4 regions of the Marinomonas sp. PE14-40 genome follow, and region 1 is predicted to be linked to each of the others. Evidence: predicted binding sites of a transcription regulator. Region 1 holds the regulator's gene; each other region holds the start of a gene.

What was found. The regulator sigma-54, encoded in region 1, starts transcription at its own class of promoters, with help from an activator protein. The targets are predictions, from matches to a motif close to TGGCACNNNNNTTGCTNT.
Region 2: the regulator sigma-54 is predicted to act here: its motif matches at 1,586-1,603, upstream of glnK (P-II family nitrogen regulator).
Region 3: the regulator sigma-54 is predicted to act here: its motif matches at 4,937-4,954, upstream of glnA (glutamate--ammonia ligase).
Region 4: the regulator sigma-54 is predicted to act here: its motif matches at 3,487-3,504, upstream of Q0A08_RS17540 (isoamylase early set domain-containing protein).

Annotation. Positions count from the first base shown of each region.
Region 1 covers NZ_CP130700.1:1,820,151-1,827,860, forward strand. The annotation lists gene Q0A08_RS08300 (calcium/sodium antiporter) at 1-181, shown strand, start outside; gene lptC (LPS export ABC transporter periplasmic protein LptC) at 191-754, shown strand; gene lptA (lipopolysaccharide transport periplasmic protein LptA) at 738-1,262, shown strand; gene lptB (LPS export ABC transporter ATP-binding protein) at 1,262-1,987, shown strand; gene Q0A08_RS08320 (RNA polymerase factor sigma-54) at 2,063-3,535, shown strand; gene ptsN (PTS IIA-like nitrogen regulatory protein PtsN) at 3,549-3,998, shown strand; gene Q0A08_RS08330 (HPr family phosphocarrier protein) at 4,007-4,276, shown strand; gene mgtE (magnesium transporter) at 4,289-5,641, shown strand; gene yjgA (ribosome biogenesis factor YjgA) at 5,648-6,175, shown strand; gene Q0A08_RS08345 (carbon-nitrogen hydrolase family protein) at 6,261-7,085, opposite strand; gene Q0A08_RS08350 (YhdP family phospholipid transporter) at 7,087-7,710, opposite strand, start outside.
Region 2 covers NZ_CP130700.1:3,097,545-3,105,254, forward strand. The annotation lists gene Q0A08_RS14380 (TlpA disulfide reductase family protein) at 1-373, shown strand, start outside; gene Q0A08_RS14385 (hypothetical protein) at 590-904, shown strand; gene Q0A08_RS14390 (accessory factor UbiK family protein) at 984-1,232, opposite strand; gene glnK (P-II family nitrogen regulator) at 1,666-2,004, shown strand; gene Q0A08_RS14400 (ammonium transporter) at 2,058-3,323, shown strand; gene urtA (urea ABC transporter substrate-binding protein) at 3,500-4,783, shown strand; gene urtB (urea ABC transporter permease subunit UrtB) at 4,922-6,553, shown strand; gene urtC (urea ABC transporter permease subunit UrtC) at 6,550-7,710, shown strand, end outside.
Region 3 covers NZ_CP130700.1:3,216,234-3,223,943, reverse strand. The annotation lists gene Q0A08_RS14955 (DUF3461 family protein) at 67-447, opposite strand; gene glnG (nitrogen regulation protein NR(I)) at 714-2,141, opposite strand; gene glnL (nitrogen regulation protein NR(II)) at 2,159-3,223, opposite strand; gene glnA (glutamate--ammonia ligase) at 3,434-4,840, opposite strand; gene thiI (tRNA uracil 4-sulfurtransferase ThiI) at 5,180-6,631, shown strand; gene Q0A08_RS14930 (methyl-accepting chemotaxis protein) at 6,852-7,710, shown strand, end outside.
Region 4 covers NZ_CP130700.1:3,789,786-3,797,495, forward strand. The annotation lists gene betA (choline dehydrogenase) at 1-1,262, opposite strand, end outside; gene betB (betaine-aldehyde dehydrogenase) at 1,344-2,801, opposite strand; gene Q0A08_RS17540 (isoamylase early set domain-containing protein) at 3,136-3,441, opposite strand; gene Q0A08_RS17545 (bile acid:sodium symporter family protein) at 3,739-4,623, opposite strand; gene Q0A08_RS17550 (hypothetical protein) at 4,886-5,038, shown strand; gene Q0A08_RS17555 (lysophospholipid acyltransferase family protein) at 5,054-6,775, opposite strand; gene zapE (cell division protein ZapE) at 6,919-7,710, opposite strand, start outside.

The DNA of each region.
Region 1 (7,710 bases):
CATTGACCCTAACATCATGAGCAGGGATTATTGGTGGATGTTCTGCACCTCATTATTCTTAGCGCTTTGCATCCTTATCTTTCGCAAGACAAAATCTACCAGCATCCCAAAATGGATCGGCATTCTCTTACTCATCAGTTATGCTACTTATTTAATCAGTTTATTTTTACAAGCTAGGTAAATATTTATCATGAAACAGAAGTGGACACTTGTTTCTATTGCGCTGGGCACCATATTAGTATTTGGGTTCACATTCTGGTTTGGCCTAACACCTAAGCAAAGCTTGGTACAAAAAAGTGAATTAGAGTCTGCTCCCGACTTTTTTTTAGAAGGTGTCGAGACGAAAACATTTGATGCAAATGGGGTTCTAACCGAGAAGCTACTAGCAGAAGAAATTAAGCACTACCCAATGCAAGGTGAGTCACGTCTTATAAAGCCGACAGTAAGCAAAACTCAAAAAAGCAGTGTTTGGGTGGCATCCAGCGATACTGGTTTAATTAAAGACAGTAGCAGCGATATATTATTAAACGGTTCTGCTAAAATAACGAATCAATCAAATAAATTAAAACCGACCATTATTACGTCCAACACTATTATTTATACAGATAAAGACCAAAGCATCACCAGCCTAGGTGAAGCAAACATCACATCAGCACAAGGCAACATTAAAGCAGACACTATCACCGCATTCACCAGTTCAAACAAGGTCACAATGCAGGGATCTGTACGAGGAAGTTATGAACAAAATCGTTAAATTATTATTTTTAGTTAGCTGTATTTTTAGCACTACATCTGGATACGCACTACCTGAAGATTATCAAGAAACTATTGAAATCGAAGCTGACTCTGCCTTCATTGACAATGAAAAAGGCAATGCCATTTATATTGGCAATGTAAAAGTTAGCCAAGGCACCATACTAATTAGCGCAAATAAATTAACCATTACCAGCTCAAAATCCAACAATAAATATGACAAGATCTTTGCAAAAGGAACAGACGATCAAGCTGCAAATTTTAGCCAACAAGTTGACGCTGCTGGCAATATGATCATTAGCCGTGGCACAAAAATATTCTATGACAGTAGCTCCTCTATTCTAGAAGTAGAGGGAGAAGGCTTTATTAAACGTGGTGAGGATGAAATCGCCGCAGACTTCATTCGCTATGACATGACTACAGGCACATTTGAAGCGAAGAAAAACAAAAGCGGTCGTGTTTCTATGACACTACAACCACAATCCAACACTCCACCTAAGGCTAATTAATGGCGATTTTAGAAGCTAAGAATTTAGCTAAAAGCTATAAAAAACGTCAGGTTGTTATTGATGTATCTATTGCGGTTGAATCTGGCCAAGCGGTTGGCCTATTAGGCCCAAACGGAGCAGGTAAAACAACTTGCTTCTATATGATAGTTGGCATGGTTGCTAATGATAAAGGTGATATATTTATTGATGGCGAACCTGTCACCCATCTGGCGATGCATGCAAGAGCACAAAAAGGCATTGGCTACCTCCCTCAGGAAGCATCTATCTTTCGCAAGATGTCTGTTGAAAACAATATAGCGGCCATTTTAGAGACTCGCAAAAGCCTTTCTAAGCAAGAACGTGAAGAAAAGCTTGAACAACTACTTAACGAATTCCATATCACCCACATTCGTAAAAATTTAGGCATGGCTCTCTCTGGGGGCGAAAGACGACGTGTTGAAATTGCACGCGCCCTTGCTATGAACCCTAAATTCATCTTGCTTGACGAACCCTTTGCAGGTGTTGACCCAATCTCTGTTGGAGACATCAAACAAATCATTAAACATCTACAGCAAAGTGGCATTGGCGTTCTTATCACAGACCACAATGTGCGGGAAACATTAGATATTTGCGACAAAGCCTACATAGTCGGAAACGGGCATATTATTGCCTCAGGCAATGCCGAAGAAGTCATTTCGAATGAACAGGTGAAAAAAGTTTACCTTGGTGACAACTTCCGACTCTAGATCTTTCTCTTTTACTAAAAAAGGGAGTAATATGCATAACTCGTTCCAAATCATTCTTACAGAAAGTGTTTCACTATGAAGCAATCTTTACAGTTAAAAATTGGTCAACAACTGACCATGACCCCTCAATTGCAGCAAGCTATACGTTTACTGCAATTATCTACATTGGACTTACAACAAGAAATTCATGAGTTCTTAGAATCTAACCCATTATTAGAGATGGATGACGATGATTTTAATGACACAAATGTAGAAGAAAGCACTGACAAAAAAGATAATGAAGCTAGCGCAAATAGTCAGAACAATGATGAAGCGCGAGTAGAGTCCGAATGGACAGAAAGCATCCCTGAAGAACTATCCATCGACAGCTCTTGGGATGACACCTATCAGAACTCAGCTGCCGCATCAGAAGGCCAAAGCTATGACAATGACTTTGATTTCGAAAGCCGAAACGCCCCTTCTGAAAGCATTCAAGACCACCTCATATGGCAACTCAATTTAACCCCTTTCTCTGAACGTGACATAGAAATTGCTTATTCTATTATTGAATGCGTTCAACCAGATGGCTATTTAAGCATTACCATTAATGATATTTGGCAAGGCTTAACCCCACAACTTGAAGAGCTAGAAGAAGACGAAGTATTAGCTGTACAACATAGACTACAGTGCTTTGACCCTGTTGGCGTTTGCTCTGCCGATTTAAGAGAGTGCTTGCTAGTACAGTTGCAAGCTTACAAAGATCACCCTCTCTACAAGAGCACGCACAACTTAATAAACCAACATCTAGCATTACTGGGTAGCCGAGACTTCACTCAACTATCAAGAAAGACCAAACTTAAAGAAGAAGCCCTAAAAGAGGTTATTGCGCTAATACAGCAATTAAACCCAAGACCGGGCTCTCTCATAGATCAAGATGATACCGATTATGTTATCCCTGATGTGAATGTCAGAAAGCGAAATGATATTTGGCAAGTAGAACTCAACAACGACGCTCTACCTCCTGTCAGAATCAATAAGACCTACTCTTCACTTGCTAATAGCTCAAAGAAAACTGAAGAAGTAAATTACATTAAAAACTCACTGCAAGAAGCTAAGTGGTTTTTGAAAAGCATTCAAAGTCGTAACGAAACCCTACTCAAAGTTGCTAGCTGTATTGTTGAAAAGCAAATTGATTTTTTTGAGTTAGGTGAAGAAGCAATGAAACCGATGGTACTGCATGATGTTGCTGAAGAAGTTGGCATGCATGAATCCACCATTTCACGCGTTACTACCCAGAAGTATATGCATACCCCAAGAGGTATCTTTGAATTGAAATACTTCTTCTCAAGTCATGTAAGCACTGACTCTGGAGGAGAATGTTCTTCAACAGCAATCCGAGCCATGATCAAAAAACTCATTACAGATGAACCCGCCAAAAAACCCTTAAGCGACAACAAGCTTGCAACGGCATTGGCAGATCAAGGCATACAAGTGGCAAGGAGAACCGTTGCTAAATACCGTGAAGCAATGAACATCCCCCCTTCAAATGAACGAAAAAGACTAATATAAAGCGGAATTGAAAGTGTCATTAACTAACATTTTAAAACCAGAGCTAGTAATAGCAAACCTTGCAACAACAAGTAAGAAAAGAACACTTGAGAATATTGCTAATCTGGTAGCCGATAGACTTCATTGCGATAAAGAAGCTGTTTTTGATGCTTTGCTTGCTCGTGAGAAGCTAGGAAGCACTGGTGTAGGACAAGGCATCGCAGTACCTCACTGTCGCCTAGAAGAAGCAAACCATACCGCCATGGTTGTTATCTCCCTAGAAAAAGCGATTGATTTTGACGCTATAGATCGTAAGAAAGTCGATCTAATATTTGCTTTAATTGTGCCGCCACAAGAATGCGATCACCACCTTACGACATTAGGTCAAATCGCAGAGTTTGCTCAGTCTCCTGAAAAACTTGAGTCTTTAAGACAAGCAAATTCAAACCAGGCACTTTACGATACATTCAAATCATTGTTATAGGGATCAACATGTTAGAGCAAGAGATCACAATCATTAACAAACTAGGTTTACATGCTAGAGCCGCAGGCAAACTAGTAGAAACCACATCACGATTTTCTTGTGATATTACGATAGACAAAGAAGGACGCAATGTTGATGGTAAAAGCATTATGGCAATGATGATGCTCGCTGCATCCAAAGGCACTAACATCATCATTAAAACTAATGGTGAAGATGAAGCCGCTGCGCTTGACGCCATTACCACCCTTATCAACAATCGTTTTGACGAAGAAGAATAAAGCCTATAGAAAATGGTTGAACAGGATACGCAACAACACTTGCAAACGGTCACCGACTCACTTGAGTCAGGTGGCACAATGCAAATTAAGTACTTACTTAATGGCGCCTTACCTGCGCAAGACGTCGCTCGCCTCCTAGAATCCTCACCCCCGAAAGAAAGACGTCTTTTATGGGACCTCATTGAACAAAAGAATGAAGGCGAGATACTCCAGTATCTAAGCGAAGATATCAGCGTCCAATTTTTAAAGGAAATGGATACTGAGCAGCTGGTCGCAGTGACTGAGCAGTTAGAAAGTGATGATTTAGCAGACATACTTCAAAACCTACCTGAGACAGTCGTTGCTGAAGTACTAGCATCAATGACAGCTCAGGACAGATCAAGAGTCGAATCCCTATTAAGCTACCCAGAAGACTCTGCTGGCGGCTTAATGAATACCGATACCATTACTGTTAGACCAAATATTACAATAGATATCGCATTTCGTTTCTTAAGACGACACGCAAGCCTACCCGACATGACTGACAGCCTATTAGTCGTCAGTCGCTCTGATAGGTTTTTAGGTACACTCCCTCTTACTAAACTTCTCGTTGCAGACCCAGATGCGAGCGTACGAGAAATCATGGAAACAGAAACAACTGTCATCGAAGCTGACGCACCAGCAAGTGAAGTCGCTCAACTGTTTGAGAAGATGGATCTAGTATCAGCACCTGTCATTGATGAAGCATCAGGTAAACTGCTAGGTCGTATTACAATCGATGATGTGGTCGACGTCATTCGAGATGAGGCAGAGCACTCGATGTTAAGCATGGCCGGCCTTGATGACGATGAAGATACTTTTGCTCCCATTATGCAAACCTCTAAGCGCCGTGCCGTTTGGTTAGGCATCAATTTGATTACTGCTTTTATTGCGTCTTATGTTATTGGGCTTTTTCAAAACACCATAGATCAAGTTGTAGCCCTCGCCATTCTTATGCCTATTGTTGCAAGTATGGGCGGTATAGCAGGCTCTCAAGTACTAACATTAGTCATAAGGGGGATAGCACTAGGCCACATTGGCGCCGCTAACACACGGTGGCTTTTAAACCGAGAAATTGTCGTCGGCTTTTTAAATGGTATTTTATGGGCAATCGTTGTTGGCGCTTTAACCGCATATTGGTTTGACAACATTGAGATTGCCTATATCATAGCGGGCGCATTAATCATAAATTTACTGTTTGCCGCACTAGTCGGCACACTCCTCCCTATTACATTAAAGCGTTTGGGCATAGACCCTGCACTTGCGGGTAACGTAATACTCACTACAGTCACTGACGTAGTCGGTTTTTTATCCTTTTTAGGGCTAGCAACTATCTTTCTTATTTAGGCTCACATGACAGATTTTGAACAATTAGAAGACGACGAAAACTTTATCAGCAAAACCCAAATAAAGCGTGAAATGGAAGCCTTACAAGCTTTGGGCAAAAAACTGTTAGGTTTAAGCAAAGCACAACAGAAAAAAGTTGAGATGTCTGACACATTAAGAGACGCTCTCGCTGAAGCTGATCGCATCAAAAAACATGAAGCTATGCGCCGTCATATGCAATATATCGGACGTATTATGCGAACAGAGGATCACGAGAAGATTGCCGCTCGCATCGAGTTATTTGATACAACGTCAGCCGCTCACAATAAAATGTTTCATCAACTTGAAAACTTACGTGATGCCTTGATTGGTGAGAACAGCCAAAGTGTTCTCCAAGAATATTTAAATGAAAACCCAGACATTGATATTCAACACTTCAGACAACTCATTAGACAAGCTCAAAAAGAAGTAAGCCAAAGCGGCAAAACAACAAACCGTAAAAAGCTATTTAAGCTATTAAGGGAAATTCAAGATAAAAAACTTGGATTAGCCTAATTCCTACCAGGGATTTAGCTATTAATAGAAATAAAAAAGCGCTTAAAAAAGCGCTTTTTATTTCATAATCAACACTTAATAGCATCTAATTAAAACGCCTATGACTATGAACTGGCATAGTGCCACGACTCTCATTTATTTTTGTTAAATCTATCTCTATCAGCAGCACATCAGGTTCGTGCTCCAATTGCCCAACACAGTCACCCCAAGGAGAATAGCAAGTTGAATTCCCATAGGTATGACGTGTACTAGAGTGATGTCCACACTGATTCACTCCAAGAACATAAAATTGATTCTCTATCGCACGACACTTTAGCAAAGTGTGCCAATGGGCCTCACCTGTGCGATAGGTAAAAGCAGCAGGTACGACAACCAAATCAGCGCCGCAATCAGCAAGCTTTCGATACATTTCAGGAAACCTAACATCATAACAAATCGACAGACCAAGCTTCACACCGTCAATATCAACAACAATGGGGTCTAGCTGTCCAGGCTCGATTACTTTTGACTCCATATACTGACCATTTTGATCAGATACCATGACATCAAAAAGGTGTATCTTGTCGTACCTAGCCTTCAATTCACCATCTACACCAAATACCAAACAAGACTGACGCACTCTCCCACCGTCGACTAGGCTACCATCAGGGCGATTTAAACTTGGGTGCGAACCAACAACCAAGTGTATTTTATGGTGCTTTGCCAACCGTGAAAGTTCAGCCAATATAAATTCTTGTTCAGATGATTCAGCTAAAGGACGCATTTTATTACCTGCAAACATGAGAGCATTCTCAGGTAATACAACCAATTTGGCACCCTGCTTGGCAGCACTCTTAGTCATCTCTCGAATATCAGTTAAATTAGCTTGCCAATCATCCTTACTAGTAAGCTGAATTGCTGCGATCTTCATGTTATTTATCCCTGTTTTTGGGCCGAACTTTAGGTGTATGTACCACTGGCGTAATAATAGGATCCGCAAAAGGCCCTTTTATCAAATATTCAACACTGGTCACTTTTGATAACTTATCACCAAAAATTTTATCCGTTATATATAGAATACCCGCAACCTGAGGCATACCAAGTAAAAAGCCAGCAATAGGTAAAGCATTACCTAAAGGAAAATAGGCAATCATTCTTTCATCTAGCGTCTCTGTTACTAGGTCTGCATTACCTTGCAACTCAATTTCAACTGTTGGCGACACAATACTCAAAGGCTTACTTGTATTTAACTGACCATTTTGAATAACCAGTGACGTTGACATTTTATCATAGGTTAGCCCATCCGAACTGACATCAGAAAAGTCTAAGGTCAATCTGCGCGCTAACGCATGCAAGTTGAAAATCCCTAAAGCTTTCAAGAAACTAGGCAACTCATTCACCTTTTCCAAAACACCATTTTTCGATAAAAATTCAATGCGCCCCGTCAAGGTATCTCTTTGAATATCAAATGGTGTACCCAACCAACTCAAACTGACATTGATTTTATATTCCTTAGAAGTCAGCAATGTTTGATTAGAAAATTTTCTCGTCAACTC
Region 2 (7,710 bases), 1.3 Mb from region 1:
CATGCGTTTAACTGACTATAAAGGTAAGACCTTACTGGTCGATTTCTGGGCATCTTGGTGTGGGCCTTGTCGTGCGTCTTTTCCTTGGATGAACGAAATGCAGGCAAAATATCAGGATAAAGGTTTTGAAGTCGTCGCGATTAATCTAGATTTACGCCCTGAGTTAGCACTTGAGTTCTTGACGAAAATCCCCGCGAACTTCCCCGTTTTGCTTGATGAAAATGCCCAATTACCTGATGCCTTTAACGTAATAGGTATGCCCACCAGCTATTTAATTGACAAAGAAGGTCGCTTAAGAGCCCAGCACGTCGGTTTCCAAGAAGCGAGGGTGGCAGAGTATGAAGCGGCGATACAAATGCTGTTAGCTGAATAACTCCCTATAAAACAAGAACAAGCCGTTTAAACCAATTTTACGGCTTAAGTCTGGCGACTAAAAATACCGATATGCTTTATTTATATCGGTATTTTTTTGGCTAAGACAGGCTTTTTTGCTTGTTTTTTAACCAAAATAGACTATTAATCGACATTCTTTGGTTGTTTTTTAGTCAATTAGGTTCGATACTTAAAGGGTGTATCCTGAGGTTGCGTTATGGAAATTAACTCTTCATCAAGCTCTATGAATCAATATTTCTCGCCTAGACAGCAGTCGAACGAGAAGGTTGCTTATGGTATTGGCCAAGCAAATCGTGACGAAGTGTCTTTGTCAGATAAAGCTAAGTTCATGCAGATGCGTGAGCAAAATAAGCAGGATGACATTAGTTTGTTAGATGGCAAAGAGAGTGACAGCGAGCCTTCTGACGAGGCGATCCGAGTAACAAGTACAATCGGAAGAAATGCGGCAGCCGGTAATTACACTCGAGCTGAAGCCATGGAAATTTACCGTTCAATTCAGAACCTGCTTTAATCTCCCCAAGCTATATACAATATTTTTAAAAAGTGATCTTGAGACCTCTAAGATCACTTTTTTTATCGATCTTAATCTATTACTTTTCTTGCAGCTGTTGTTCTAACTTTTGCATTCTTTCTTCTAGCTCAATCACGCGCTCTCTATATTTAGCCAACATTGCCGCTTGGATTTCGAAATCTTCACGGGAAACAAGATCCATCTTATCTAAGGTTGATTTCGCAAGTTGCTGTACTTGAGCTTGAATTTCTTTGCTCGGTAATTTGCTAAGTTGTGCAGCAGTTTCCCCTAGGGTATTTCCTACTTGCTTAATAAAATCATCAATCACGATCTTCTCCTTCATACCTTTAATTGTTCAAGCTGGTTATACACAAGCGTTTTTTTCTTGTGCTAAGTATATGTGCATAAGTTTACCACTTATTCCCAAGTTAACGTCACTTTATCCTCTTATTAAACACTGCCCAATAAGTGTGCATATCTCAATATTCTGATGCTTTTCATAAAGTTACCCCTATTTTTAAAGCATTTTTAAAATACTAAATAACTCTTAGCACCAGATTAGCGCAGCGCTTTTTTTAAACGCCCCTATAACACTCAAGAACCCCAATAAAGTTTTGATAATTTTCTACAACCAAAAGCAAAAACTTCGTAATAGATTGAAAAGTAACAAGTTTTTCAACATGGCACACATGTTGAATATAGACCATTAACATTTTCAGTCATCAAATCGAATTTTAAATAATAAAAAGGAGCGTGACGCTATGAAGCTTATCACCGCCATCATTAAACCATTTAAGTTAGACGATGTTCGTGAAGCCTTGTCAGATATTGGGGTACAAGGTATCACGGTAACTGAGGTAAAAGGTTTCGGACGTCAAAAGGGCCACACTGAATTGTACCGAGGTGCAGAGTATGTTGTGGACTTCCTACCTAAGGTAAAAATCGAACTCGCGATTTCAGACGACATCGTCGATCAAGTTGTTGAATCCATCACCAATGCAGCTAATACAGGCAAGATTGGTGACGGCAAAATCTTCATTGTCAATCTAGAACAAGCTGTCCGTATTCGTACTGGCGAAACTGGCGAAGAAGCGGTTTAAACCGCCGCGCATAATCTTTAGCAGTCTTATATTAGCCTTTAGGGGGGCAAAACATGCAAGATCAAATATTTCATTTACAATATGCCATGGACACTTTTTACTTTTTAGTCTGTGGTGCACTCGTTATGTGGATGGCAGCAGGCTTTGCCATGTTAGAAGCAGGCCTAGTCCGCTCAAAAAACACCACAGAAATTCTTACTAAAAACGTCGCGTTATTTGCTATCTCTTGCATCATGTACCTCGTTTGCGGTTACGCAATCATGTACGGCGGCGACATATTCTTATCAGGTATTCAAAATGTAGATGTAGATGCCACACTCGGTGACTTCTCAGGCCGTGAAGATGGCTTTGAAGGCGGCTCTATCTACTCAGGCGCTTCTGACTTCTTCTTCCAAGTCGTATTCGTTGCAACAGCTATGTCGATTGTCTCTGGTGCTGTGGCTGAACGTATGAAGCTTTGGGCATTCCTAGCTTTCGCTGTTGTTATGACAGGTGTTATCTACCCTATGGAAGGTAACTGGACTTGGGGTGGCGGTTCTGTATTCGGCCTTTATAGCCTTGGCGACATCGGCTTCACTGACTTTGCAGGCTCAGGCATTGTACACATGGCAGGTGCTGCAGCAGCATTAGCGGGTGTATTGGTACTAGGCGCTCGTAAAGGTAAGTATGGTCCTAAAGGTGAAGTACGAGCGATTCCTGGTGCGAACCTACCGCTTGCAACACTAGGTACATTCATCCTATGGATGGGTTGGTTCGGCTTTAACGGTGGTTCTGTACTTAAGCTTGGCGATATTGCGAGTGCAAACTCTGTTGCCATGGTTTTCCTTAATACCAACACAGCGGCTGCTGGTGGCGCTGTTGCAGCCATGTTACTAGCACGTATTTTATTCGGCAAAGCGGATTTAACCATGCTGTTAAACGGTGCATTAGCAGGCCTAGTTGCTATCACAGCCGGTCCTGATACTCCTACAGCACTCGGTGCAACCTTGATTGGTGCAGTCGGTGGTTTGATTGTTGTTGTCTCTATTCTGACACTAGATAAGCTGAAAATTGATGATCCAGTTGGTGCTATCTCAGTTCATGGTGTAGCAGGTCTTTGGGGTCTTCTAGCAGTGCCTCTAACAAACGACGGCGTTACCTTTGGTGCTCAGCTAATTGGTGCAGCCACTATCTTCACTTGGGTATTTGGTACTAGCCTAGTAGTTTGGTTCGTCATCAAAGCGGTTATCGGTGTCCGTGTCACAGAGGAAGAAGAATACGAAGGTGTTGATCTATCTGAATGTGGTATGGAAGCTTACCCAGAGTTCACAAAGAACTAATCGCTTCTCAAGTTAAGTCTCAACATGTGTTTAGAGTGACCTTGCCTCATTAGGGTCACTCTTCACAAAAGCACAAAAGTTAAAGCCCAGCTTTCATGGGTGGGCTTTAACCTCTCTTCTATTAGCTTTAAAACGTAGTTTTTCTTTTCCTTTTAATTACTTAGGACGTATTACTCATGCAAGTTAAAAACCTAATCACAAGTTTAACCTTAGTTGCTTCTAGTGTTTTTTCGATCAATGCATTAGCAAGCGATACCATCAAGGTCGGCGTACTTCACTCCTTATCTGGCACCATGGCTATCAGTGAAACCACACTGAAAGACACAGTGCTCATGATGGTAGAAGAGCAAAATAAAAAAGGCGGTTTATTGGGTAAGAAGCTTGAAGCTGTGGTGGTAGATCCGGCTTCAAATTGGCCTTTATTCGCGGAGAAAGCACGCGAGCTTCTCACAGAAGCTGAAGTGGATGTCATCTTTGGTGGCTGGACATCCGTTTCTCGAAAATCCGTATTACCTGTTATCGAAGAGCTAAATGGTCTGATGTTTTACCCGGTTCAATACGAAGGGGAAGAGTCCTCTAAAAATGTATTTTACACAGGCGCATCACCGAACCAGCAAGCTATTCCAGCCGTTAACTACTTGAAAGATGAATTGGAAGTTGAGCGTTGGGTATTAGCTGGTACCGATTACGTTTACCCAAGAACCACGAACAAAATACTAGAAGCTTATTTGACTAGCCTTGGGGTTGCCAAAGAAGACATCATGATCAACTACACGCCATTTGGTCACTCTGATTGGCAGTCGATCGTGTCTGATATTAAGAAGTTTGGTAGCCAAGGTAAGAAAACCGCGGTTGTCTCTACTATCAATGGCGATGCCAACCTCCCTTTCTATAAAGAACTAGGTAATCAGGGCCTTAACTCAGAAGACATTCCAGTAGTGGCATTCTCAGTGGGTGAGGAAGAGCTTTCTGGCTTGGATACCACACCATTAGTAGGACACCTAGCCGCTTGGAACTACTTCCAAAGTGTCGAGACAGATTCTAACGATGAGTTTATCGAGCTTTGGCGTGCCTTCACTAAGAACCCAGAACGTGTCACCAACGACCCAATGGAAGCCACTTATATTGGCTTTAACATGTGGGCGAATGCCGTGAAAGAAGCGGGTACAACAGATGTGAATGCGGTTGAACAAGCCATGATAGGCCAAGAAGCAAGTAACCTAACTGGGGGGACTGCGCTAATGAACAAAAACCATCATTTGAGCAAACCAGTATTAATTGGTGAAATCCAAGATGATGGTCAATTTGAGGTTGTGTGGGAAACAGACAGTACCGTTGCAGGGGACGCATGGTCTGACTTTTTACCCGGTTCAAAAGATCTAATTTCCGACTGGACAGCCCCACTTAAGTGCGGCAATTACAATGTCCAAACTAAAACCTGCTCAGGTAAGACACTATAAATTTACCAACAGGCATGAGCAGTCATGATGCTGGCTAACGCCTAATTCATGCTTTTTAAGCCACAAGCCCTTAAACCACCATCTGCGGTGGGCTTGTGGCCTTTTTTACTCTCTTCACTTTTTCAAAGGAGTGATTTTTTGAAGCAGTTCCAGAACCTCATTTACGGTTTAATAACCTGTTTTAGTTTTGCTTTTTTTTCAGTTTATGCCGTCGCCAATGATAGCCAATCTGCTAAAGCGACATCAGACACTGAATTACTTGTCGCGTTAACCCAAGTAAAACTAAAACAAATGAACCCGCTGTTAGACCAAATTAAAAGCAGCCAAGCCCAAACCGCTCTCCCTATATTTAAAACCCTTTTAGAAGGACGCTTGTATTATGTTAGGTCAGATAAACACCTGATCCAAATGCAAAAGATAGGGAAAGAAAAACACTATTTTGAATTAGACAGTGCCACCGCTCTACCTCACTTAACCAAGAAACTGGTCAAAAAAATCAAACTCAATAATGGCGTACGTCGTTACTTGAGAAGCGCTATTGCCGAACTTGAGCTAAGCCATACTGATGCAAAAATAAGAGCCACAGCACTACAGAGTTTACTAAGAAATTTAGATACAAACTTACAAGAAACAATCGAAAAAAGACGAACGCTAGAAACAGATGAGAAGGTAATCGACTTATTAGATGTCGCTCTTAACCTCTATCAATTAAAGCAGACTGAATCAGCCGCCCTGCAAATTAAAGCCATAGAGCAACTCGCCTCTCGCCTTGAAATTCCGGTTAAAAACCAATTAACAAAAACCGCTGAGACAAGCCCAGATCCTGCCGTCAAACAAGCAGCGTTTGATGCCTTAAAAGAAATAGAACATAGCACTAATCGTTATGAACTAGTGAATCAGCTGTTCTTTGGTTTAAGCCTAGGTTCAGTGCTTTTACTCGCCTCTATCGGACTTGCGATTACTTTTGGCGTTATGGGTGTGATTAATATGGCCCATGGAGAAATGATCATGCTTGGCGCTTACACCACCTATGTGGTGCAGTTACTCATACCAAACCATATCGATTATTCACTTTGGGTCGCTATTCCCGCCGCCTTTATGGTTTCAGGGTTAATGGGAGTCATTATTGAAAGAGGTGTCATACGTCACTTACACGGTCGACCTCTTGAAACCCTACTAGCAACCTTTGGTATCAGCCTTATTTTGCAACAGCTAGTACGCTCGGTATTTAGTCCACTTAACCGTCAAGTCTTTAGTCCAAGTTGGATGACAGGGTCATTAGAGATTAATCCGGTTTTATCTCTCACTCTTAACCGTTTATACATACTCGCGTTTGCCCTAATTGTCTTCTTTGCCCTACTCACCCTCTTACGTAAAACCTCCTTAGGCTTGAACGTAAGAGCAGTGTCTCAAAACCGCAATATGGCAAAAGCCATGGGGGTAAAAACCGGCTGGGTAGATGCCATGACCTTTGGTTTAGGCTCAGGTATTGCGGGCATTGCCGGAGTGGCCTTATCTCAGCTTACCAACGTAGGTCCAAATTTAGGGCAAGCCTATATTATCGATTCCTTTATGGTCGTGGTCTTTGGTGGAGTAGGTAACCTATTTGGCACCTTAGTAGCAGCTTTCTCTTTAGGTATCGCAACCAAGTTCTTAGAACCTGTGACAGGTGCTGTTTTAGCCGCCATTATTGTTTTGGTCTTCATCATCCTCTTTATTCAAAAACGCCCTAAAGGCCTCTTTCCTCAAAAAGGGAGGGCAGCAGAATGACATTGATAAACACTTTATTCAGACAAGGTAAAAGCAAACTTGATTCACGCCAACAACCGGGCCAAAAGACACTGCCCTTTGTCGCTATTCTTTTGATCAGCACCTTGTTAGCCTGTGGTGCTAACTTACTTTTACCAGAAGACTCTTCCTTGTATGTAAGTACTTACACCATTACTCTTTTAGGTAAGTATTTATGTTATGCCATGCTCGCTTTAGCAGTAGATATTATCTGGGGATATTGCGGCATTTTAAGCCTAGGTCACGGTGCGTTTTTTGCACTTGGAGGCTATGCCATGGGCATGTATTTAATGCGCCAAATTGGTGATCGTGGCGTTTATGGCGATCCTGTTTTACCTGACTTCATGGTCTTTCTTGATTGGAAAACCTTACCTTGGTTTTGGCAAGGTATGGATCAGTTCTGGTTTGCTATCTTAATGGCGGTTGTTATTCCTGGATTATTGGCCTTTATCTTTGGCTGGTTGGCATTTCGTTCCCGTGTGACTGGCGTGTATTTATCCATTATGACCCAAGCGCTCACCTATGCTTTGCTGTTGGCTTTTTTTAGAAATGAAATGGGCTTTGGCGGCAACAATGGTCTAACTGATTTCAAAGAGATTTTAGGCTTTGATTTACAAGCCGATTCAACTCGTGTGTCCCTCTTTGCCATTACGGCGTTTTTGTTAGCCGTTATTTTCATCATTAGCCAATACTTGATGAACTCTCGTATGGGTAAAGTCATCCTAGCGATACGTGATGGAGAAAGCCGAGCACGCTTTATTGGTTATCGGACCGAGCGCTATAAAGTCTGGTTATTCGTTTATTCTGCCATTATTGCTGGCATTGCTGGTGCACTTTATGTGCCTCAAGTCGGCATTATCAACCCTGGGGAATTCTCGCCGATTAACTCAATCGAGATAGTGATTTGGGTAGCAGTCGGTGGCCGTGGCACCTTGATTGGCGCCATTATTGGAGCGCTTATTATCAACTATGCCAAAACCCGTTTTACCGCCCTTTTCCCCGAAGCTTGGTTATTCGCATTAGGTGGCTTGTTTGTTCTAGTCACGCTTTATCTGCCAAAAGGAATCATGGGGTTATGGGAGACAATCCAAGCAAAGCTCAACAAAGCAGAACTAAAAGCAGAGGATGAAATGAAGACA
Region 3 (7,710 bases), 1.4 Mb from region 1:
CCCCAGAACCGTTTCTGAGGCTAGCATCTTTGTCTTACTTAAAGCATTTTTGCTTAATACTATTACTTAAGACATTGTTTCAATTTTTTCTCTGATCTCAGCCATCTTGCTTGTCATTACTTTTTCTAAATGTACAAGTTCTTCAACAAGCTCTGCTTTAGTGATCTTATCTTCTTTTTGTTTACCAACTATTTTACCTAGTTCTTCAACGGCTCTTAGCACGACAAGAGATGGCTCTTGTACTTGACGATAAGTTTGTTGTCCGCCGTCAGCTAGGACAGTTTTTGTTGAACGACCAAATTTGAATTTCTTGCTTTTTGGAAGTAACGAACCCTTTTCACGACGATAATAAACTTTTAAAACGTCATAGCCATTTTCATAACGAAGTGTAAATTTTTCGATGTCGTCAAAACTAGTGACGCCCATTGATTCCAAAGTTTGATACATATTCATTGTCCTATCAGCTTATTTTGCTTTTATAAAAATAAATCGCTTCCTACCTATTTAACAGGAAGTAGTGTGGCTCAAAAGCTGATGTCTCGGATAGAGGCTTATAACGTCGCTTTCATAACCACATTAGTTCATTACTAAATTATTGTGGGTACGAAAGCAAGTTTTTAAAGGATAAATGAAAGGAATTCGTGAAAACTCCACGCTAATTAAAAATTAAGCTGATTTAGGTCGAATTTTTAAGTAAATCATAAGAAGAGGGCTCACTCTTCTTGCTCACTGCTATCTATGCCTAGCTCTTTAATTTTGCGTGTTAGGGTGTTTCTTCCCCAGCCTAATAATAGGGAGGCATCTCGGCGACGGCCCGCTGTATGTGTTAAAGCTGTTTCTATCATAATGCGTTCAAATTTAGGCACAGCATCATCTAAAATGGCTTTTTGACCTTGAGCAAGCGCATTATCTACCCAAGTTTTAAGGCCGTCTTCCCAGCTAGCGTAATTATTTTCACTTGGTGTCGTTTCAAGTAATTCTGGCGGTAAATCTTGCACCAAAACCTCGCGACCTGATGCCATCACAATTAGCCAGCGACAGGTGTTTTCTAATTGGCGCACATTACCTGGCCAATCCATACGAGCAAGGTAGTCTTCAGTTTCCTTGGTGAGTATTTTGGGTTCTACTGATAGCTCCTCGGCAGCGCGCTTTAAAAAGTGGCGTGCAAGTTGAGGAATGTCTTCGCGTCTTTCGGCTAATTTGGGTAAATGTACACGAATCACATTGAGGCGGTGAAATAGATCTTCGCGGAATGACCCCTCTGTTACTTGATTCTCAAGGTTTTGGTGAGTAGCTGCAATAATACGTACATCAACTTTAACGGGTACATGGCCGCCCACACGATAAAACTCACCATCGGCAAGTACACGTAAAAGACGAGTTTGTGTCTCAGCCGGCATGTCGCCGATTTCATCAAGGAATAATGTGCCGCCATTGGCTTGTTCAAAACGGCCTCGCCTTAAGGTGTTAGCGCCAGTAAAAGCGCCTTTTTCGTGGCCAAACAATTCTGATTCAATTAAATCATGAGGAATGGCTGCCATATTAAGTGCAATAAATGGGCTGGCAGATCTTGGGCTGTGTTTATGTAGCGCATGGGCAACCAGTTCTTTACCTGTGCCTGACTCACCGTTGATAAGCACAGTGATATTTGAGTTCGCTAATCGACCAATAGCGCGAAATACTTCCTGCATGGCAGGCGCTTCACCTATGATCTCTTTTTCAACAATTTCAACTTTTGGCGTTTCTTCCTCTATGCTTGGCATAGATTTGTGATGATGCAATATCGCGCGCTTTACTAAGCTAACGGCTTCTTCTACATCAAAAGGCTTAGGTAAATATTCAAATGCACCTCCTTGATAAGAGGCCACAGCACTATCTAGATCGGAATGCGCTGTCATTATGATGACGGGTAAATAAGGGTTGTCTTCTTGTATCTTGGTTAGCAAGGTAAGACCGTCCATGCCTGGCATACGGATATCGCTAATGATAACGCTTGGTTTTTCGTGCTCTAGCAGATTCATAAGTGACTCTGCGTTATCAAATAACTTAGCTTGGATACCTTCTTGCTCTAGTGTTTTCTCTAATACCCAGCGAATCGATCTGTCGTCATCGACTATCCATACTGTATCTTGTTGTGACATGTAATTTTCTCCTTGCCTCAGTTTGCGCTTTCAATGGGCAGCAATATATTAAATAGGGTCTGGTGAGGCTCACTCTTACATTCAATGAGACCGTTGTGTTGATTTATGATGGATTGTGCAATAGATAGGCCAAGTCCGGTGCCATCTGGGCGGCCACTGACCATAGGATAAAAAAGGGTTTTTAAAATTGGCTCAGGAATGCCCGGACCATTATCTATAACGCTGATTTTACAAACTAATTTATGGCGCTTTGAACCTATGGTGAACTGACGTAAAGCACGCGTCATGATGCGTACTTCTTTATTATCTTGAGAGTTATCTTGCAGCAATGCTTGCATGGCATTACGTACTACATTTAGAAGGGCTTGGATCAGCTGAGAACTGTCCCCCATAATATCTGGAATACTTGGGTCATAATCTCGAATAAAACGAACTTGTTCATTGGCTTCAACCGTTACAAGTTGATTTACCCGTTCAATGACTTTATGGACATTTAAGAGCTCTATTTTAGGTAACTGTCTTGGGCCTAAAAGACGGTCGACTAAATCTCTAAGGCGGTCAGACTCTTCAATGATGACTTGGGTGTAATCTTTTAATCCTTCATCTTTAAAGCTACGACTAATAAGCTGAGCCGCACCACGTATGCCTCCTAGTGGATTTTTGATCTCATGGGCGAGACCTCGAATCAGCTCTTTACTGGTTTGGTGAGTGACCAATAACTCATCTTCTTGGGAGATACGCTTCATCCTATCTCTAGGATATAGCTCAATCAGTAGGCTTTCTGTGCTGCTAAGTACACCCATGACAGGTGTAACCGTGTAATCCAAGAATAGCTTTTTGCCATTAGGCATTTCTAATCTGGCTTCACGCTTGGTAAATGGGTAGCCAGTATTTGCTGCATTATGAAGGGCTGAAATACTGCTTTCATCTTCGAAGAAAACATTCTCAATACTCTGTCCATAGACACGGCGACGACTTACTGCCAAAAGCATTTCTGCTGCAGGGTTGAGATACTCGATAAGCAGTTCATTATCTAGCTTTACCACGGCGGTTGATAAATGATCAATCAGTAAACTATGCACGTTATTATCCTCTTACTTCCCTTTAACTCTGCAAGATACGAACCAAAACTAGAAAAGCGTAAAACGGGGTCGTATCAGTATAATGTGTCATTAATATAGATATTTTAGCGCACCATTATTGTGCGCGCGAGAGGTGTGCTCTTTTTTGGGGCATAAAAAAACCCAGCCTAAGCTGGGTTTTTATTAAGCTTAAAGCCGCAAGCTTTAGTCTTATAGGCTGTAGTACAATTCGAACTCAACTGGGTGAGTTGTCATAGATACTTGTAGCGCTTCTTCTGATTTAAGAGCGATGTAAGCATCGATCATGTCGTCAGAGAATACGCCACCTTGAGTCAAGAACTCACGATCGTTATCAAGTGCTTCAAGAGCTTGTTCTAGGCTAGAAGCAACAGTTGGGATTGCCAACGCTTCTTCTGCTGGAAGGTCATATAGATCTTTATCAGCAGCATCGCCAGGGTGGATCTTGTTCTTAATACCGTCGATACCAGCCATCAACATTGCAGAGAAAGCTAGGTAAGGGTTAGCGGTTGGATCAGGGAAACGCGCTTCAATACGCTTACCTTTAGGGCTAGCAACGTAAGGAATACGGATAGAAGCAGAACGGTTACGAGCTGAGTAAGCGAGCATAACTGGTGCTTCGAAGCCTGGAACAAGACGCTTGTAAGAGTTTGTTGAAGCGTTTGTGAAAGCGTTTAGTGCACGAGCGTGTTTGATGATACCGCCAATGTAGTAAAGCGCCATCTCAGAAAGACCTGCATACTGATCACCAGAGAACTGGTTCTCGCCGCCTTTCCAGAAAGATTGGTGTACGTGCATACCAGAACCATTATCGCCAACGATAGGTTTTGGCATGAATGTCGCTGTTTTACCGTAAGCGTGAGCAACATTGTGTACGCAGTACTTCATTACTTGTACTTCGTCAGCTTTCTTAACGAGAGTGTTGAATTTAACACCGATTTCGTTTTGACCCGCTGTCGCTACTTCGTGGTGATGTACTTCGATAACAAGACCCATAGACTCCATTGCGCCACACATAGCAGCACGTAGGTCGTGGTGAGAGTCTACTGGTGGTACTGGGAAGTAGCCGCCTTTAACGCGTGGGCGGTGGCCCATGTTACCGCCTTCGAAAGACTTGTTAGATGCCCAAGCAGCTTCTTCAGAGTTGATTTCAACCATAGAGCCTGACATGTCAGTTTTCCACTTAACATCGTCAAAGATGAAGAACTCTGGCTCAGGACCAAAGAAAGCTGTGTCGCCAAGACCAGTAGACTTTAGGAAGTCTTCTGCGCGGATTGCAACAGAGCGTGGGTCACGATCGTAACCTTGCATTGTAGAAGGTTCGATAATAGTACAACGAACAATGATAGTTGCTTCTTCTGTGAAAGGATCAACTAGGCAAGAATCATCTTCAGGCATCATGATCATGTCTGATTCGTTAATGCCTTTCCAACCAGAAATGGAAGAACCGTCAAACATTTGTCCATTTTCGAAGAACTCTTCGTCAACTGTAGATGCAGGGATAGAAACGTGATGTTCTTTACCTATAAAATCTGTAAAACGAAGGTCTACCCATTTAGCATCGTGTTCGGCAATCAATGCCAGAGTTTTGTTTGACATACTAGCTCTCCAGTAATTTAGTTTATTCCTAAGTGCGTGAGTAATTTTCACATAACTTTTGCTGTGCTTCACAATGAAGCGTTTCTTATTGGAAATAAAGCATTTTCTGTGCCACCTAACCTGAAAAATAATTAAAGTCTTATTTTACAAGGTGTTATGAAGCTATTTATTTATTTCTGTCGTAATGCGGAAAATAAGTATAGATCATATCTCTCTTTATGCTCTTTTTTAGTGCGCGTTTTATTTGTGGTGTCACTTATTGGTGCAAATAAATAGTTTTCTGCTTTTCCGACTTTTCTTTATAATGTGTTCACATTATTTATTCAGTCGTAAGCAGCCATGAAATTCATTGTTAAGTTCTTTTCAGAAATCACTATTAAAAGTCGCCCTGTCCGTAAAACCTTTGTGAAACAGCTCAGACAGAATATTCGTCAAGTGTTAACAGAGCATGACGAAAATGTTGTCGTAACAGGAAATTGGGACTTTATAGAGGTGCTATCTGAAAAAGATGAGCTGCGAGATGAGTTTACTCATCGATTAGCGAATATTGCGGGCATTGCACACTTCCAATATGTGCGTGAATTCGAATTCACGACGTTAGAAGCCATCGTTGATGAAGCCATCGTCTCATACGGAGATGTACTCGAAAATGCCGTGTTTGCAGTCCGTGTAAAGCGTGTGGGTCAACATGACTTTACCTCTGTTGATGCAGAGCGCCAAATTGGCGGTACCTTAAAAGCACGTTGTAATGCGTTAGCGGTAAGATTAAAGAATCCTGAAGTACTGGTGCCAATTGATATAAGAGACAATCGAGTTTGGATTATTGAGCAGCGTGTAAAAGGCCTAGGTGGTTATCCTATTGGTTCTCATGACCCTGTATTATCTTTGATTTCGGGTGGTTATGATTCTACCGTATCCACTTATATGACTATGAGTCGTGGCCTTAAAACCCATTTCTGCTTTTTTAACCTAGGTGGCGATGCTCACGAAATAGGTGTGAAACAAGTTTCTTGGTACCTGTGGGAAAAGTACGGTTCTAATATTGGGGTTAAGTTCGTCACTATTCCATTTGAAGATGTGGTGGGTGAAATACTAACTAAAGTTGATAACTCGCAGATGGGCGTTATTTTAAAACGCATGATGCTAAGAGCGGCGGGTAAGGTAATGGAAGATCTTGGTGCAAAGGCGCTGGTAACGGGCGAATGTGTTGCACAAGTATCGAGCCAAACCTTGGTGAATCTAAAAGTGATTGATGATGTAACAGATGAACTCGTTATTCGTCCACTTATTACAACGAATAAACAAGAAATTATTGATCAAGCGACCAAAATTGGTACCGCTGCTTTTGCGGCTAGTATTCCTGAGTATTGTGGTGTGATTTCGGTGAAGCCGACAACTCGCGCTAAGCTTCCTAAAATAGAGCATGAAGAAAGTAAGTTTGATTTTGCTGTTTTAGATGCCGCAGTTGAAAATGCTAAATCTGTTTCTATCCGTACTGTGATGGAAGATGTTGATAAACAATATCAAGGTGAAGTGCCAATTGTACGAGTGCCTGTTTCGGATGAGGTGATTATTGATATTCGCCATCCTGATGAAATTGAGAAGAAACCATTGAAAGTTAGTGGCCGACCAGTGATTGAAATTCCGTTTTTTGCGCTAGAAAATAAATGGTCAGAATTAGATAAAGAGACAACACATCTGCTTTATTGTGGTAAAGGTGTAATGAGTAAAATACATGCCGCCTCTTTACTCGGTAAAGGCCATGAAAAGATAGGCGTATATCTGCCTTAATTAAAGAAAAGTCGCAACTTTACACTTAAAAAGCCAAAACTTGATCTAAACATCTTGTTTTGGCTTTTTTTGTATTGCTCTAAAAAAGCTTGTTACGCAATATTACACAAAGGACAAAAAGTAACCAATAGCTCCCAAGTGAGTTTGATGTTAATCAAATAATGAGGCTTTTTAATGCCTTAATATTTTTCTTTCTGATCTATCTCATAAGGAAGGCAAAATGAGTTCTCATAATGAACAACAGCTTGCATCGGATGCAAATATACTTTCAACCACAGATCTAAAAAGCAAAATCCAATACGTGAATCCCGACTTTGAAAAAATCAGTGGCTATAGCATGGATGAGCTAGTGGGTGAGAAGCATAATATTATTCGCCATCCTGATATGCCTTCTGCTGCTTTCACAGATATGTGGCAACACCTTTTAGAACAAAAATCTTGGATGGGGGTGGTGAAGAACCGCTGTAAAAATGGTGATCATTATTGGGTTGATGCTTATGCTAGCCCTGTCATTAAAGATGGAGAGGTATTGGAATATCAATCTGTAAGGCGACGACCAAACGAAAAGGTTAAAGCCAGAGCTGAAACTGTCTATCAGGCGCTTAACCAAGGTAAAAAACCTAGTTTTGCTAAGTATCCTCGCTTTTCACTCTTCTCTAAAATACTGGCTTCAAACAGCCTTATCCTCTGTCTGTTATTCTTATTAGTGCAAAATCAAACATCAAGCTTTATCAGTCTGATGGAATTTATCTCATTGCTGGCTTTATCAAGTTTAGTGACTGTCTGGCTATTTAAACCTATTCAAACCTCTCTTAAAAAAGCAGCAAAAATTTCTGATTCAGATTTAGCCAAATACATTTATACCGGACGCGTAGATGAAGCAGGGCAGATAGAGTTAGCGCTAACCCGTTTAAAAGGTGAAACGGCCGCCGTTGTTGGCCGTATTAGCAACTTCTCTAAAATCATACGACGTAAGCAGCAAGATCTTCAGGATTGCATTGCCGATAACCAAATGGGTTTGATGAGTCTCTCTAGTGATTTTAACCATATTGAAAGTGCCATGAGTAATATGTCGGGTG
Region 4 (7,710 bases), 2.0 Mb from region 1:
TCTTGTCTGTCTTGCTCTGTGCTTAAATAGTTAAACACAATGCGAGGTTTGGCTTTAGGGTCGGCATTTTCAATCCAAACCTTACCGCGACTCTCTGGCTTGTTTGGCCCCACATGTACTTGGAAACCATGGCCATCAAACGCAGCTTGACCATCGTAACGCATAGCAGCAGGTAAGAAGTGATATTGAATATTTGGCCATTTAAGACCCGCACGAGAACGGATAAAGGCGCAAGATTCAAAGTGGTTGGTAGAACCCAAACCATCTTTAAATAGAATCCAGCGAGTACCTATCATGCCTTTGCTGATTAAACCTAACTTAGAGTTAAGAGAAACAGGCTGCTTACACTCATATTGGAAGTAAACTTCAAGGTGATCTTGCAGGTTTTCACCCACACCAGGTAGCTCTTTGAAAAGCGGTACACCCGCTTTTTCTAAAACATCTTTTGGACCAATGCCAGACAGTTGTAATAGTTGTGGAGAGCCAATAGAGCCTGCGCTCAAGATGACTTCTTTACTTGCGTTCGCGACTTCGACCTTGCCATTTTTCTCGAATTGAATGCCTGTTGCTGTATCCCCATCAAAGATCACTTTATGGGTCAGTACACCTGTGCGTAGTGTTAGGTTACTACGCTTCATTGCAGTTCTTAAATACGCATTCGAAGTGGATGCACGAACACCGTCTTTTACCGTCATATGCATAGGGCCGAAGCCTTCTTGACGGTAGCCATTGTAATCATCGGTACTGCCATAACCCGCATCAACACCAGCATTGATAAAGGCTTGATAGAGAGGATTCATGCTCATGTTGTTACCATTGTTGGTTCCAACAGGGCCATTGCCACCACGATAAGTGTCAGCTCCTTTCACCCAAGTTTCAGCACGTTTAAAGTAAGGTAAACAGCTCTGGTAATCCCAGCCTTGTGCACCCTGTTCTTGCCACTCGTCAAAATCACACGCATGACCACGAACATACACCATGCCATTGATAGATGAACCACCACCTAATACCTTGCCGCGAGGGCAGTGCATTTCGCGGTTATCAACATCGGGTTCTTTATCCGTATGGAACTGCCATGCATATTTTTCTGTATTCATAGGATAAGAAAGTGCGGTCGGCATCTGGATAAAAATACTTTTATCAGAACCGCCTGCTTCTAGTAGCAGTACCTTATGCTCGCCTGATGCGGTTAACCTGTCTGCTAAGACGCAACCTGCTGAACCTGCACCGACTATGATGTAATCAAATGTTTCGTTTGCCATGCTTTAACCTACTTGCATTCATCCTGTTGAATGAATGCATAATAATTCTTTTGGGACTCGAAAAGAGAGTGGATGTGCTACTTAGTAAGGAGACTCAATGTCTTCTAATGTGACATACACACTCTTAACCTGAGTGTAATGGTGCAGTGTTTCTACGCCATTTTCACGGCCAATCCCTGACTCTTTATAACCACCCACTGGCATTTCTGCAGGTGACGCGCCCCAGTTATTGATCCAGCAGATACCTGCTTCTAGTTGCGCAATAACACGGTGAGCACGGCTAAAGTCTTTGGTAAAGACACCAGCAGCCAAACCATATTTAGTATCGTTGGCACGGGCGATGACTTCGTCTTCGTCTTTAAAAGATAAAACAGACATGACAGGGCCAAAGATCTCGTCTTTAACTTGTGGCATGTCATCTGTGCAATCAACAAATACGGTAGGTGCAACAAAAGCACCTTTATCAAGGCCATTCTCTGTGACTTGATGGCCACCACAAAGCAGGGTTGCGCCAGCATCTTTAGCGGCATCAATAAAACCTAGCACCTTGTGCATGTGATCTTTAGAAATCAAAGCGCCTACCTGAGTATCAAGGTCTTGAGGGTCGCCAATGATCATTTTTTCTGTACGTTCTTTTAGCTCAGCTTTGAACGCTTCCATCATATCTTCGTGAACAAAGACACGGGTACCATTAGTACAGACTTCACCTTGGGTGTAGAAGTTTGCCAACATTGCACCAGAAACAGCCACATCTACCGCGGTATCAGGGAAGATAATCATAGGTGATTTGCCACCTAATTCCATGGTGACCTGCTTCAATGTTTGTGCTGCAGAGGTCATGACTTTTTTACCTGTGCCACATTCACCTGTGAAAGACACTTTCGAAATGCCTGGATGAGCTGTAATAAGTTGCCCTGTTCTAGCATCCCCTTGAAGCACGTTAAATACGCCATCAGGCAAGCCTGCTTGGGTATAGATTTCTGCGAGCTTAAGAGCGGTTAAAGGCGTTTCTTCAGATGGTTTGAAAATCATCGCATTACCTGCAGCAAGAGCTGGGCCTGATTTCCAACAAGCGATTTGAATCGGGTAGTTCCAAGCACCAATGCCGGCACATACACCTAGTGCTTCACGGCGGGTGTAGAAAAAGTTGCCGTCGCCTAGGTCTTGGTATTCACCTTGGATCTTGTCGCAAAGGCCTGCGTAATATTCGATAACATCTGCACCACTTAAAATATCAACACAGTTTGCTTCTTGCATTGGCTTGCCTGTGTCTAGCACTTCTAGCTTAGCCAACTCTTCGTTATTCTCGCGTAACAGTTCAGCAGCACGCTTTAGGATACGGCCACGTTCTACTGCGCTCATCGCCGCCCAAACTTTTTGGCCCGCTTTTGCTGATTCAACAGCCGCTTCAAGCTCCGCAGCTAAAGCAAGTTCGACACTTGCGATAACTTCGCCAGTGGCTGGGTTGATCGTATCGAAGGTTTCGCCACTAGTAGAGGCTTGATACTGACCGTGAATATACTGTTGCTGAGTTGTCATAAAAATCTCCTGACGAAAGCTTGCGAGTCGACAAAAATAGGTTAGATACGTTTTACGTTAGACTATTTTTAAGAAAAATATCTTTTGTTAAACGCTCATTTAATAAAAACATTGTACACGGTTTTTGGCTTTAGGTAAGTCCTGCAAGAAATTCCAGTTTAAATCTTGGTGTTAATAGCTAAGCTTAGGTCGTAATTTTGTCATTCAGATTAACCTTTTAATGGCACAAAAAAACCACCTATTGATATGTCAAAAGGTGGTCTTTATTTATGTCTTCTTAGGCAGCTAAGAGGCAAACGCTCTGGGTTTGATTTTAAGACAGCCAATTTGTGCGTTAGACATTAACAACGCAGTTGGATTCATGGCTGACTTGGCTGGCCACATAACCGTCTGCCTTGTCATCATTAAGCCAGATATTACCATCTATCAGGTAACGAAATTGGTAAGTCTGATCAACGGCTAAATCTATGGTGGAGGCAAAGACGCCTGACTTTTGTTTGCGCATTGGTGTGGCAGCCTCATCCCAATTATTAAACTCACCCACTAGCGTTATGCTTTTCGCATCGGCTACCTGCTCTTTACTCAGGGCGAACTTTACTTTGCAAACAGGCTTACTTTTTAAATATTTTTTTTCAATCATGCTTAACTCCATGTCGTGACAAAACAAGAAATACCTAGATTTTTTACTGCAATTCTCGCGCCAGATAAAGGCAATCCTTATCGATGGTATCTAGTCAATGTGACAGATTAGGGACAATATTATGATAGTGGGGAATTGATAATAGAAAAGCAGCGCTGAGCATTTTTCTTGTTTAAAAGAAATTGCAAAAACTGGGGCAAAAAGACTGAGCTTTGGTTTGATTGCCCACAAATAAGGCAATGAGGACGACAAGTGGAATACTTACCATCCTCTTGAGCTAGCCAATGCAAAGGATTATTAACTGGCTAGTTTGGGTGTTTCAGACCCGTTGAAACGGCCAAGAACAAAGGTGAAGACAGCACCTGTGACAAACATGAGTAATGAGTAACAGGTAGCAGCGATGGCCATTTCCGTGTTCTCTAACAAGGTGAGAGCGATAACTATGGCTAAGGTACCATTTTGAAAACCAACCTCTATGGCAATGGACTTTTGCTGTGCGAAGTTGAGTTTTGCCAGTCTTGCCAAGGTAAAGCCCAATAGCATGCAGATAACATTAAGTAGTAAGGTTGCAAGCCCCATTTGTGCGAAGTAAGTGCCCATATGGTTAATGTTTTTCGCGACAATTCCCGCCACAATTAATAGTAAAAAGGCGACTGAGAATATTTTGACAAACTTTTCAGCGGCTATCGCAAACTTGGGTTTAGCACGATAAATTAGCATGCCTAAACAAATGGGTAATACTGTAATCACAAGCAGTTGAATAACCGTTTTAAGCACAGGTAGGCTGACTTCTTCGCCACTGCCTAACAATAAGTCCATAAAAATAAGTAGCACGAAGGGCACGCTAAAAGGTGCAATCAGACTAACCACAGAAGTGAGTGTAACGGATAAGGCCACATCCCCTTTGGCGAGATAAGTATATAAGTTTGAGGTAGTGCCGCCAGGACATAGAGCCAGAATCATCAAGCCTAATGCTAAAGGGCCTTGGATATTGAGGCTTAGAATAATGAGATAGGCCAGTATGGGGAGCATTAGCATTTGTGCTAACGCGCCTAATAATACGGCCTTGGGTTTTGCGACAACCAGCTTGAAATCAATAGGCTTTAGTGTCAGACCCATACCTAGCATTATGATAAATAGGGCTGCTGGCAGCACGACTTGAATAAGTAAATCCGCTTTCATTTTGTCTCACTTTAATTGTTATTTTTTTCACCAGCTTAAACATTAATAATCCAGCTTCCCAATAAGCTCTGATAATAGCAATTATGTTAAAATCGAATAACTCGACAGTACGTAATGATTTGGTAATTTGCGTCAAGCGATTTGAAGTTATTTTAACCCGATTCAGTCAGTGTTAATCTTATATTAGCTTTTTCTGTTATAGATCAATGTTTCAAAGATAAATTTATCTTATGTTTAAGGCATCTGTTTAGAGGAGATGGTCATGGATCCTGAAAGTATTGCTTATACAGTTGTTGCTGTTTTAATCGTTATTAAGTTGGCTGTTTATGTGGTCTACAAGCGCGTGATCAAAAAGGTTGAGCAAGATGAGCTAGCCCAAGAAAAAAGCCCGACAGAAGATATCGGGCCAACCTAACAGCACAACAGAGGCTTATTTTTCGCCTCTGTACCTCTGATTTTTACTGGCTTTGATCATATTGATATCGACTAACACTAGACCATCAATGCAATAGCCAAATTCAGCGTCCACCCCAAAATCTAAAAACCTCACACCACCTTCTTTGCAAATTTCACTGTATTGCTTATACAGAGTTGGAACGACGGCATTTAAATGCTTGAGCTGCTCTTTTAATGTGGTGAAATCTTCCTTGTAGGATTCACCTTTGAATAACGTATCTATTACGGCCTTATTTTCATGACTAATATGATAAGGCGTAAATGAATGCGCAAGCTTTTCATTATCCATGAAATGGCGTTGATAAAAACTGACGATCAGGTCCTTGGCAAAAGTCGGATAGTGATTGCTTAAACTCACAGGGCCAAACAAATAACGTATATTTGGGTGTTGGTTTAAATAAGCGCCAATGCCATACCAGAGGTAATCTAAACTACGTTTTCCCCAGTATTTAGGTTGTACAAAACTGCGACCCAATTCTATGCCTTGGACAAAATAAGGGGCCATTTTTTTGTCATAGTTGAATAGTTCAGCGCTATATATGCTGTGCTCTAAACCCTCTTCCAAATAACGTGCTGTTTCACCAATGCGGTAAGCTCCAACAATTTCTAATTCCTCATCATCCCATAACACCAAATGTCGGTAGATTTTGTCATAGTCATCTAGGTCGTAGGCTTCGCCTGTACCTTCCCCTACTTGGCGAAAGGATATCTCTCTGAGGCGACCAATTTCTTGCATAGTGGCTGATTGAGAGTGGTAGTCAAAAAGGTAAATGAGTTTGCCATCATTACTTTTTCCTAGCAGTTCAGCCTGCTTTAATTCTTGTTTAATCTGTTGTCTACTTTGAGGGTGAGCGATGGTTTTTTGGGTTTGTAATAAGGGCTTTTTCCCTTTGGCTATACGATATAAATGGCGTTTAACCAGTTTGTTCTTTTCTTTAATTGAGATAGGAAGACCAGCGAGCTGCTGAATCTCAATCGCCTGACCTATCTTAAAGTTGATGCTGCGATTCTCTTGCTTAAACATCTCGTTTGCCAGTTGTATGGTCGATAAAGGTCGATACAGCAAGGAACTGGTATAAAACAAGAATGAGTTACGGCCGCTGATGTGTACCGGCAAGATAGGGCTATTCGTTTTTTGAGCGAGCTTTAAGTAACTCTGGTTCCACTTAGTATCTTGAATGCCTCGACCCGATAAACGTGATACTTCCCCTGCGGGAAACATGATAACGGCTTCGTCATTATGCAGGCTTTGCATTATCTCTTGTATCTGCTTTCTACCCGCTTTGCCTTCCATGTTATTTACAGGTAAAACCAAGGGCTTTAGAGCATCAAACGCGGCTAAGAGGTCATTGGCAATGATTTTAACATCGGGTCTGATTTCGCTAATCAGTTTAACCAACGCGAGCCCATCTAAGGCACCTAATGGGTGGTTCGCTATGATAAGCACTCGACCTGTTGCTGGAATATTTGGTCTATCTAATTGGCTAACTTGATAAGCAAAATTAAAGTGCTCTAGTACCTTATCGATAAACTCAAAACCCGAAGCCTCTTTGTGTTCATCGAGAAAGGCGTTGACTTCATCTTGATGGAGCAGTTGTTTCAAAATACTGACCGCTGAACTTTTCAGTAAAGGGGACTTAGATAACAAGTAAGGATTTCTAGTTTCTAAAATCTGTTCAACTTGAATCACTGTCATGCTCCTAGCACTATCGAAAAAGACGAATCTTTAGGCTAGCGGTGGGAGGTGACAAAAATGTGTCAGTTTAATGGCTAAATTATGTCACGGAGCAGATTCAAGTATGCCTGCTCCATGGTAAAGACGAAGACGTCTGTGTCTATTTATGTCTGATTAGAAAGGTATTGTTTACTTTGCATTTCGACTAGGCGGCTAATAGCACGGCGAAATTCGAAGCTTAATGCACCACCATGATAGAGTTCATCCAAAGGAACCTCTGCCATTAAATAGAGGGTTTTATGGCAATCATAAAGTTCGTCAATTAGGCTGATAAAACGGCGAGCCGAGTCATCTTCTGGCGCAAAAGAAATCTTTCTTTCACTGGTTTGGTTTGGTTCAAAGCTACCATCTTCTGTGCCTCTGGCTTTAATCTGTTCGCTAACTTCGCCACCAAGAGCAGGTACACCAGAGAGCATGATGGTGTCATATTTATCGGCAATTTCGATATAGTCTAGTTGCGATCTAGGGCTATTACATAAGCTATTAAAGTCAAACCAAACTATCTTTTTAGCATGTTGTACTGTGGGAATAGGGCGATTGCAGATACTGATACTTTGCTGTTTTTCAATCAGACTATCAGGCTGTTGATTGAGCTGTGCAAAGAGTGCCGAGAAGTCGATTTCATCGTTTACAAAATAGGTTTTAGCTTGGTCAAGATGGCGCAACCTATGGTCTTCATTACCTTGTAGGTTGATCTGCTGACAATGGTTTTCTAGTAACGCGATAGTTTGCTCAAATTGCTGGCGTTGTACGCCTTCCCAATAGAGTCGATTGATGGGAATGTTGGAGGTGGCGACTAAGGTTACCCCATGATCAAACAAACCTTTAAAAAGCTGGCCCAGAATCATGGCATCAGCAATATCCGAAACAAAAAACTCATCAAAACAAATAATCTG